3 regions of the Limosilactobacillus pulli genome follow, and region 1 is predicted to be linked to each of the others. Evidence: predicted binding sites of a transcription regulator. Region 1 holds the regulator's gene; each other region holds the start of a gene.
The links. The regulator HrcA, encoded in region 1, represses chaperone genes, less so after heat shock. The targets are predictions, from matches to a motif close to TTAGCACTCNNNNNNNNNGAGTGCTAA.
Positions count from the first base shown of each region.

Region 2: a site for HrcA is predicted at 1,343-1,369, ahead of clpP (ATP-dependent Clp endopeptidase proteolytic subunit ClpP). Genes of this name have one in related genera too.
Region 3: a site for HrcA is predicted at 2,100-2,126, ahead of groES (co-chaperone GroES). Genes of this name have one in related genera too.

Region 1 is NZ_CANCWQ010000027.1:8,515-11,796, reverse strand. Features, by position in the region: gene dnaK (molecular chaperone DnaK) at 1-949, opposite strand, end outside; gene grpE (nucleotide exchange factor GrpE) at 986-1,585, opposite strand; gene hrcA (heat-inducible transcriptional repressor HrcA) at 1,596-2,645, opposite strand; gene QOS03_RS07475 (hypothetical protein) at 2,806-3,174, shown strand.
Region 2 is NZ_CANCWQ010000011.1:40,508-43,789, reverse strand. Features, by position in the region: gene gap (type I glyceraldehyde-3-phosphate dehydrogenase) at 1-43, opposite strand, end outside; tRNA gene QOS03_RS05005 (tRNA-Arg) at 353-424, shown strand; gene QOS03_RS05000 (hypothetical protein) at 559-690, opposite strand; gene QOS03_RS04995 (hypothetical protein) at 1,093-1,218, shown strand; gene clpP (ATP-dependent Clp endopeptidase proteolytic subunit ClpP) at 1,389-1,982, shown strand; gene whiA (DNA-binding protein WhiA) at 2,174-3,112, opposite strand; gene QOS03_RS04980 (gluconeogenesis factor YvcK family protein) at 3,131-3,282, opposite strand, start outside.
Region 3 is NZ_CANCWQ010000011.1:1,293-4,574, forward strand. Features, by position in the region: gene QOS03_RS04800 (ABC-F family ATP-binding cassette domain-containing protein) at 1-951, opposite strand, end outside; gene QOS03_RS04805 (redox-sensing transcriptional repressor Rex) at 1,291-1,938, shown strand; gene groES (co-chaperone GroES) at 2,170-2,454, shown strand; gene groL (chaperonin GroEL) at 2,504-3,282, shown strand, end outside.

The sequences.
Region 1 (3,282 bases):
TTGAACCACCGTTTAAGATAACTTCATCAATGTCGCTGAATTCCAGGCCAGCATCGTGCAGCGCGTTCATAACTGGCTGCTTGGTCTTTTCAACCAGGTCGTTGGTCAGTTGGTTGAACTTAGCCCGCGTCAGCGTTTGGTCCAGGTGCACTGGTTGACCATCTTTTTGAGCGATAAATGGCAGGTTGATTTCAGCAGATTGTGAGCTGGAAAGTTCCTTCTTGGCCTTTTCAGCAGCATCCTTCAGCCGTTGCAGAGCCATCTTGTCTTGGGACAGGTCAATGCCTTGGTCTGCCTTAAAGCCATCGATCAGCCAATCCATGATCTTTTGGTCAAAGTCGTCACCACCCAGATGAGTGTCACCAGAAGTGGAAAGAACTTGGAAGACGCCATCGCCCAGTTCCAGGATGGAAACGTCAAACGTCCCACCACCAAGGTCATAAACCAGGATCTTTTCGTCTTTGTCCTTCTTGTCCAGGCCATATGCCAGTGAGGAAGCAGTTGGTTCGTTAATGATCCGCTTAACTTCCAGACCAGCAATCTTACCAGCATCCTTGGTAGCTTGACGCTGAGCATCGTTGAAGTAGGCTGGCACCGTGATAACGGCTTGAGTTACCGTGTCGCCAATGTAGTCTTCTGCATACTTCTTGATGTATTGCAGAATCATGGCAGAAATTTCTTGTGGCGTGTATTTCTTACCATCAATGTCAACCGTGTAGCCTGGTTCACCCATGTGGCTCTTGATTGACGTAATCGTGTTGGGGTTGGTGATTGCTTGGCGCTTAGCCGTTTCACCAACTTGAACCTCACCATTCTTGAATGATACGACAGAAGGAGTCGTGCGGCCACCTTCTGGGTTGGTGATAATCTTAGGTTCGTTACCTTCCATAACGGCAACGGCGGAATTAGTGGTACCAAGGTCGATACCGATAATCTTATTGCTTGCCATAAAAGTTTTCCCTCTTTTTATATTGGTTTATCTAAGTTATTGTGCAACAACGACCATTGAAGGACGCAGCACGCGATCCTTCATTTCATAGCCAGCTTGCAGCACCTGAACAATGGTGTCGTCTTTTTGATCATCCGAAGCTGGTGCGGTTTGTACCGCTTGATGCTTGGTCGGATCAAAAGGCGTGCCTGGCTCAGCTGGAATCTCAACAATCCCATGGTCCTTGAGCGCCTTTTCCAAATGGTCGTGAACCATTTGAATGCCTTTCTTGAACTCTTGGGCCTGCTTGTCATCCAGTTGAGTTGCCAAAGCCCGCTTCAAGTTGTCCAAAACCGGCAGGATGTCTTTAGCCAGCCCCTGACCATCGTATTTGATCAATTGCGCGCGCTCTTTTTTGAAGTGGTTGTTCATGTTTTGAATTTCCGCTTGCGCCCGCAGATACTGGTCGTCTTTTTCATCGAGCTGCTTTTTCAGATCAGCAATCTGTTGCTTGAGCGCGGCAGTTGGATCTTCCTTGGCAGCTGACTTGGCATCCTTGGCTTCTTCGGCATTCTTAGCCGCTTGGTCAGCTGCAGTCGATTCAGCTGCTTGAGCCGCCTTTTCTTCCTTGGCAGCTGCTGATTTCTTTTCAGCCATCGAACCCCTCCTATAAATCGTAATAATTGTGATAGTAGTCGAGCAGTCGTTTAGCCAGCTCGCGTCTGAACGCGTCAACCAGGCCAATCGTCCGCGAATAAGGCATCCGCGTCGGTCCCAGCACGGCGATAATACCCTTGCCGTATTGGTTGACGTCGTAGGTAGCGGTGATCAGACTGTAGTCGTTGAGCACCTGATTGTTGGCAATCTCACTGCCAATCTTGACATTGACTCCATCATTTGGAGAATCGGAATCAATGATGCTTGACAGATTATCGCTTTGATCGAGCAGTCCATACAATGCCCGCAGCGCCTGAGGATTCTGCCGATCAGAGTAGCCGAGAATGTTGAGCCGCCCGCCGACGAAGTATTTTTCGCGAGCCGCCCGCCCCAATACGCTGTCAAAGATCTGCAGAAAGCCGTCGGGACTGTGCAGATACTGACTGATCTTAATCGGAATGTCAGTCTGCAGATGCTTGACAACCACCGCCAGCGGCAACCCCACCAGCTGATCGTTAATCAAGCGTACCACGGCTTCCAAAGCCTGCGTATCCAGATTCTTAGGCAAGGTAAATGATTGACTCTCTACCTCGCCACTGTCCGTAACCAGAATGGCAATGACCTTTTGATTACCCAGCGGCACCAAACGAAAACCGCTTAAGTGCACGTCTTTTTGTTCTGGCTTCAGGGTAAACGCCGTGTATGACGTCAGCGCTGAAAGGATGTCGGCTGAATGTGAAACAATCTCGTCAATCTTGTGAAAATCGGCCCCCAATGAATTTTGGATCACCATCAGATCACTGTCGGTAACAGCTGCTGGATCAAGCAGATGGTCAACGTAATAACGATAGCCCTGCTTGGAAGGAACGCGACCAGAGCTGGAATGCTCTTTTTTCACGAACCCTTCTCGCTCCAAGACTGCCATCTCGTTGCGGATCGTAGCTGAGCTGACCTTAATCGGGAGCTTATCAGCCAAGACCTTGCTGCCGACCGGTTGACCAGTCGCCGTGTATTGACGTACAATCGCTTGCAGGATTTGCTTTTGACGCTGTGTTAGCATTGGCATCACTTCCTTTTAGCACTCTAACTGCCTAAGTGCTAAACACAATTTATAATATACCAACCACACGACTAAAAGTCAATAATAGTCAAACTATTTTTCTAGAAAAATGTCAAGATTGGTCAAATTATTTCCAAACATCCATTAAAGGAGTCCAATTATGAACGAAGAAAACCGCTACGTCCAACCTAAAAACGCCAAAGAAGCCATGGAGCTGATTCAAAAACTGTTCAACCAATACCGCAACGCACCATTGACCGCCGAACTGCTTCAATATCACAATAATCTGATCATGCGCCTGCAGACAGATATCAAGCAGGCTGCCGAAGAAGAACATAACGAAGCGCTTTTGGCTGATCTGCATGACATGACCGAACTGATGCGGCGCTGGACCACGATTCGACTCAGTGGCCGACCATTTACCGGCAAGATGCGGCATTTTCATTTTGTTGCCAATAATGGTCAAAAATTCAAGCGTCAGGTCCACAAAATGGGCGGTAGCAGTGCGCACCGTGCCAGCCGTCATTAAAAATAGTCGCAAAAGCAGCGGTCGCTTTCCTAATCGGCCGCTGCTTTTATTTTAAGTATGAATCGAGATCAGCTGCCAATAAGCCTTATTTATACGGCAGAGCAAACG
Region 2 (3,282 bases), on a different contig from region 1:
GACCAATACGGCCAAAGCCATTAATACCAATTTTTACAGTCATACTGCAATTTCCTCCTTTAGGAAAATAATTCAATGTTCTTGTTTAGTTTACCACAACTTTTCATCCAAAATTGCCAAATTTAAGGAAAAAATTGGCAATTTTGTCTGCTAGCTAAACAATCACACTAACCTACGTTGTTTATGATACTCAAAACCGACTAACTTGTCCATGGAAATGTATTTAGTTTTCATCAAATTGGATCCATCCAATATTTTTGTAAAAATATTCATTTTCCTCTTGCATTTTGGTGCTGCAAAGGATATTATAATAAACGTTCGCGTTATTTATGCGAACTCATCTAAACAAGATGCGCCCTTAGTGTAATGGATCGCACGTGAGATTCCGGTTCTCGAGATCCGGGTTCGACTCCCGGGGGGCGCATTTAGGTACATCAAAGCACTGGTCAGGCTGATCAGTGCTTTTATTATACTTAAATGATCTTAATTAAAAATCAGCATAAAAAAGACCTCATCACAGTCAGCCTGGATGAGGTCTTTTTTAAATGGAAAAGCAAATTACTTTTCTTCAGCTGGCTTTTGCTTAGCCCACTTACGAATAGCTTCGATTTTCTTTTCCTTCTTAGCCCGCGTGTAACGGTCTGCGACTGGGCGACGGCCTTGTACGCCGTATGGATGTGCTTTACGCATAGCAATATGCCTCCTTTATATCTAACGTAAATAATCAACATTCCAATTATAAGGGTCAAGGTATCAAAAATCAACAACTATTATTACAACCAAGCTGTCATCAATAAAATTCAAAAAAATTTTTTGATTATCTGACTGATTTTGGGCATCTTGCTCATTTTTTAATTTCTAAGCTGGAAAGCCAGTCTGCGTTGACCTTTGGAAACGTTAGCACTATTTTCACAATAAAAAATTGATAAACGTTTTCCGCCAATTTGACCTATACCAATTTAGGCATAAAAACCAAAAATAGCTTAAAATAGGCACTTGTCAATAATACCAATTGGGTGTATAGTCTTAGACATCACAGAGGTTAACAATTAATTCATTCACAAATCCATATTATTCGGGGAGATGAAATCTATGTTTAAAAAGAACATGCACGAATTGAACGAACTTAAGAAATTGATCGAAAATGACGATCGGGCCATGCTGGATGCCGAAATCGCCGATCAAGAACTGAGCATGATCTCAGCTGACTTGAAATAATTCTACCTATTATAAGACTAGAAAACGCTGTCATTGACGACATTTAGGTCGTACTTGGCAGCGTCTTTTTTTGTGACAAAACATTTGACCTTTTCTGACCTATCGAGTATAGTATTCACATAAGTTAGCAATCGAAGCTGACTACTGCTAATTAAGAGGGAGGCCAAAGCATGAGCTTAGTTCCAACGGTCATTGAACAGTCATCACGCGGCGAACGCGCTTATGACATTTATTCACGTCTGTTGAAGGACCGCATCATTATGCTGTCCGGTCCGATTGAAGATGACATGGCAAACTCAATCGTTGCGCAGCTGCTATTCTTGGATGCGCAAGATTCAACCAAAGATATTTACCTTTACATTAACTCACCCGGTGGTGTCGTAACCTCTGGGATGGCCATCTATGACACGATGAACTTCATCAAAGCCGATGTTCAGACCATCGTAATCGGTATGGCCGCATCAATGGCCAGCGTGCTGGTATCATCTGGTGCCAAGGGCAAGCGTTTCGGTTTGCCACACTCAACGGTTATGATTCACCAACCATCTGGTGGTGCTCAAGGTCAACAAACCGAGATTCAGATCGCAGCTGAAGAAATCTTGAAGACGCGTAAGATGATCAATGGCATTTTGGCAGAAAATTCCGGCCAGCCAATTGAGCAAATCGAACGTGATACTGAACGCGACCACTACTTAACGGCCCAGGAAGCCGTTGACTACGGTCTGCTTGACGGCATCATGGAAAACAGTGCCAAACTGAAGTAATTGTTTGACCTAAATAACTAAAGCCACGACTGTTATCAGCCGTGGCTTTTATTTGCTATTGAGGCTGGGAAAGATTAATTTTTATAGTGAAATAAAACAATCTTTAATAATAAAACGGCTGAAGATCAACGTTTTGAGTGACGCAATCTTCAGCCATTTTTCTATTTTCGGACTTTATTCTCAGTTTCTTTTTAGTTGCTCTTAGCGTGCCGTAATTCATCGGCATAGGCATTTAATTTACGCAATCGGTGGTTAACCCCTGATTTCGAGATTGGACCACCTGGCACCAAAACGCCGAGCTCTTTTAGACTGACTTCTTGATGAGCCAGACGGGTTTCGGCAATAGCGCGCAGCTTTTCTGGCAGACTGTCCAAACCAACCATTGAATCAATCAGACGGATATTTTCGATTTGGCGATTGGATGCATTGGCAACCTTATCCATATTGGCATTCTCGCAGTTGACCAGTCGATTGACGGAATTGCGCATGTCACGTACGATTCGAATATTTTCAAACTTGAGCATGCCATTGGTAGCACCGATTAACTGAAGAAACTCGGCAATCTTTTCGGCTTCTTTCAGATAGACGATGTAGCCGCTGCGGCGAGCCGTGGTTCGGGCATTCAGATGATAGCGATTGATCATCTGGGCAATCATTTCATTATGTTCTTCATATAAAGAATAAATTTCCAGATGATAGCGCGATGTCTCAGGATTATTGACTGAACCGCCCGCCAAAAACGCCCCACGCAGATACGAACGAATCATCAAATCATCCTTAAGCAATGCCATTGGAACCTTTTCTTTAATCTGAAAACCTTCCAAAATTCCCAGATCACTGAGAATCTCTTGGGCGTGATAGCGCAGGCGTACCACGTATTGATTGTTCTTTTTAAGCTTCATCTTACGCCGGACGACGATCTCACTTTCAACTTGATAAAACTGCTTTAAAAGCGAGTAGATTCTGCGAGCAATCGCCGGGCTTTCCGTTTGAACGTTTAAAACCAGATTGCGATTGGCAATTCCTAAAGCGCCATTCATCCGAATCAGCGCCATCAGTTCGGCCTTGGCATTATCCAAGTGCACCTGCAGCCCCGTCAGCTCTTTTTTTACCTCGTTGGCATATGACATGCGCGATTCCCCCTCTTGTTAATAATGGACGCCATGTAGACGATTCAGCAGTTCAGCCACCACCTTGTCGCGATCATGAAACGCCCCATTGTCTCTTAAACGCAAGAAATTACTGGAAATTACCCGACAGCTCATATCACGCAAGCCTTGAAAGTCATGCTTGACAGGCT
Region 3 (3,282 bases), on a different contig from region 1:
CTGAAAGTGAATAGAGGCATCATCAGTCACTGGACGCTCCAGGCGATCCATTTTCTCCAGCTGTTTGCGCCGGGCTTGAGCTCGTTTGGTTGTTGATGCGCGCACGATATTGCGATTGACGAAATCCTCCAGTTTGGCGATTTCTTTTTGCTGCTGCTCATAGTGCTTCCATTCCGCTTGCAGTCGTTCACGCTTATGGGTAACAAACTGAGTGTAGTTGCCGGTATAGTGAATCAGAGTCCGGTTGTCTAGATCATAAACATCGGTAACGACGCGATCCAAAAAGTAACGGTCGTGAGAGACGATCAAGAGCGCACCCTGGTAGCTTTTAAGATAATCTTCCAACCAGCTTAAAACACCCATATCCAAGTGATTGGTCGGTTCGTCTAAGATTAAAAGATTAGGCGACTGCAGCAAAATCTTGGCTAGGGCCAGCTTAGTCTTTTGACCGCCAGAAAGCGCATTGACTGAGGTATCATACATTTCTTCACCAAAGCCAAAACCATGCAAAACACCCCGCATCCGGGAGGCATATTCATAGCCGCCTTGCTTTTTAAACTGTTCCGACAGTCGATCATAGCTGGCTAGTACTTCTTGATAGTCAGCATCGTCAGGAGCAAGCGTTCCTAATCGTTCTTCCAGATCATGCAGCTGACGTTCTAGATCGTGTAGGGGAGTAAAAACGCTGTCTAATTCAGCCCAGATTGAGTTTTGACTGTCGAGTCCTTGATTTTGGGCTAAGTAGCCAATCGTGAGATCACGAGCATGGGTGACCGTGCCTTCATCGGGCTCGGTCAGGCCAGCAACGATTTTTAAGAAAGTCGTTTTACCGGCACCGTTACGGCCAACCAGGGCAGTACGGCCGTGATCTTGGATCTGCATATTCATATTGTGAAACAAGACATCGTTGCCAAAACGACGCTCAACGTTATTGGTTTGCAATAAGAGCATAGTTCAACCTCATTTTTATTGTAGATAATCAGTAAGATTGTAGCACAAGATTGAGTGGACTGGCGAGATTGAACCGAGTGACGACAATGTTAAGCATTTAATTTAGTGTGTAAAAAATCGGTTCGAGAGCAAATGATCAGATGCGCATAATCAAAACAGCAATCGGTTTTTCACAAATTCCTCATAGACAAGCATCGATCCCTGTAGCATAATAAAAGGCATGTTAAGTATGAAAAAAGATTCTTTTCTTGGAAAATAGTTCACAAAGTCTGGCTGAGTTGCTAAAATAATAAAGGAATAATTTTCACAAACTAGAATCTGAATTGGAGGAATCTATTAATGGCAACGCGTAAAATTCCCCGTGCCACGGCTAAGCGGTTGCCGGTCTACTATCGGTATCTGAACGTTTTGCTTAATGCCAACAAGCGGCGGGTTTCATCAACTGAACTGTCAGAAGCAGTCAAGGTTGACTCAGCAACGATTCGACGCGACTTTTCCTATTTTGGCGAATTGGGCAAACGAGGCTATGGCTATGATGTGGAAAAGCTTTTGAACTTTTTCAAGGGTATCCTGAATCAAGACAAACTGACCAGTGTGGCGTTGGTCGGGGTCGGCAGCTTGGGCAGTGCCTTGATGAACTATAACTTTCATCAAAGTACCAATCTGCGGATCAGTGCCGCCTTTGATCCTAAACCTGCTCTGGCCAATACCGTTAAGAGTGGGATTCCTGTCTACCCAGTCGGTGAGATGAAAAAGCAGCTGAAGGAACAGCAGATTGACGTTGTTATTTTAACGGTTCCCGGTGAAAAGTCACAAGCAGTTACTGATGAGCTGGTTGAGGCCGGTGTACACGGTATCTTGAACTTTACGCCGGTACGCCTGTCAGTGCCAAAAGACGTTCAGGTGCAAAACATTGACCTGACCAATGAGCTGCAGACACTGATCTACTTTATTGAAAACAACAATGCCAAAGATGGTCAAAAATAGTGTAACGCACGGCGAGCAATCGTCGTGTTTTTTTAATTATTGATCAAAAAGTCAAAATGCCTTGATATCAGTAACTAAAGCGTTTTTAAAAGTCTAATAGTCAAAATTGGTCAAAATAATTGTTGCATTTTGGCAAGATCATGATATAGTAGATCATGTAATTAGCACTTAGGTGATGAGAGTGCTAAATAAATATCTGAATTATTAATGATGATTGATGGAGGGATTAACGTGTTAAAACCATTAGGAGATCGCGTTGTTCTTAAAGCGGAACAAGCTGAAGAAAAGACGGTTGGCGGAATCGTGTTGGCTAACAATGCCAAGGATAAGCCAACGACGGGTACGGTTGTCGCAGTTGGCGAAGGCCGCTACCTGGACAATGGTCAAAAAGTTGCTCCAGTCGTTAAGGAAGGCGACCGCGTCCTGTTTGACAAGTACGCAGGCAATGAAGTTGAATACAAGGGTGAAAAGTACCTGGTCGTTCGTGAAAAAGACCTGGTTGCCATTGTTGACTAAGTAGACTTGTTTTCGCATTCGATCAATATTAATGAGGTGAAAATCTAAAATGGCAAAAGAAATCAAATTTTCTGAAGATGCACGCAAGGCAATGCTGCGTGGGGTAGACAAGCTGGCCAATACCGTTAAGACGACGATTGGTCCTAAGGGCCGCAACGTCGTTTTGGAACAAAGCTACGGTGCTCCTACGATTACCAACGACGGGGTTACGATTGCCAAGAACATTGAACTGGAAGACCACTTTGAAAACATGGGTGCCAAGCTGGTTTCTGAAGTTGCTTCCAAGACCAACGACAACGCTGGTGATGGTACGACGACGGCTACGGTTCTGACGCAATCCATCGTCAACGCCGGTATGAAAAACGTTGCCGCCGGTGCCAACCCGGTCGGCATTCGTCGCGGGATTGACAAGGCTACCAAGGCAGCCGTTGAAGAACTGCACAAGATGAGCCACGAAGTTCAAAGCAAAGATGACATTGCTCAAATCGCTTCGATCTCGGCTGCCAACCCAGAAGTCGGTGAACTGATTGCCGATGCTATGGAAAAGGTTGGTCACGATGGTGTTATCACGATTGAAGACAGCCGCGGCGTTGACACGACGGTTGACGTGGTTGAAGGGATGAGCTTTGACCGCGGCTACATGTCTCAATACATGGTAACTGACACGGACAAGATGGAATCCGACCTGGATAACCCATACATTCTGATTACTGACAAGAAGATCAGCAACATTCAAGATATTTTGCCATTGCTGCAAGCAGTCGTTCAAGAAGGCCGCTCGCTTCTGATCATTGCTGATGACATTACTGGTGAAGCTCTGCCAACGCT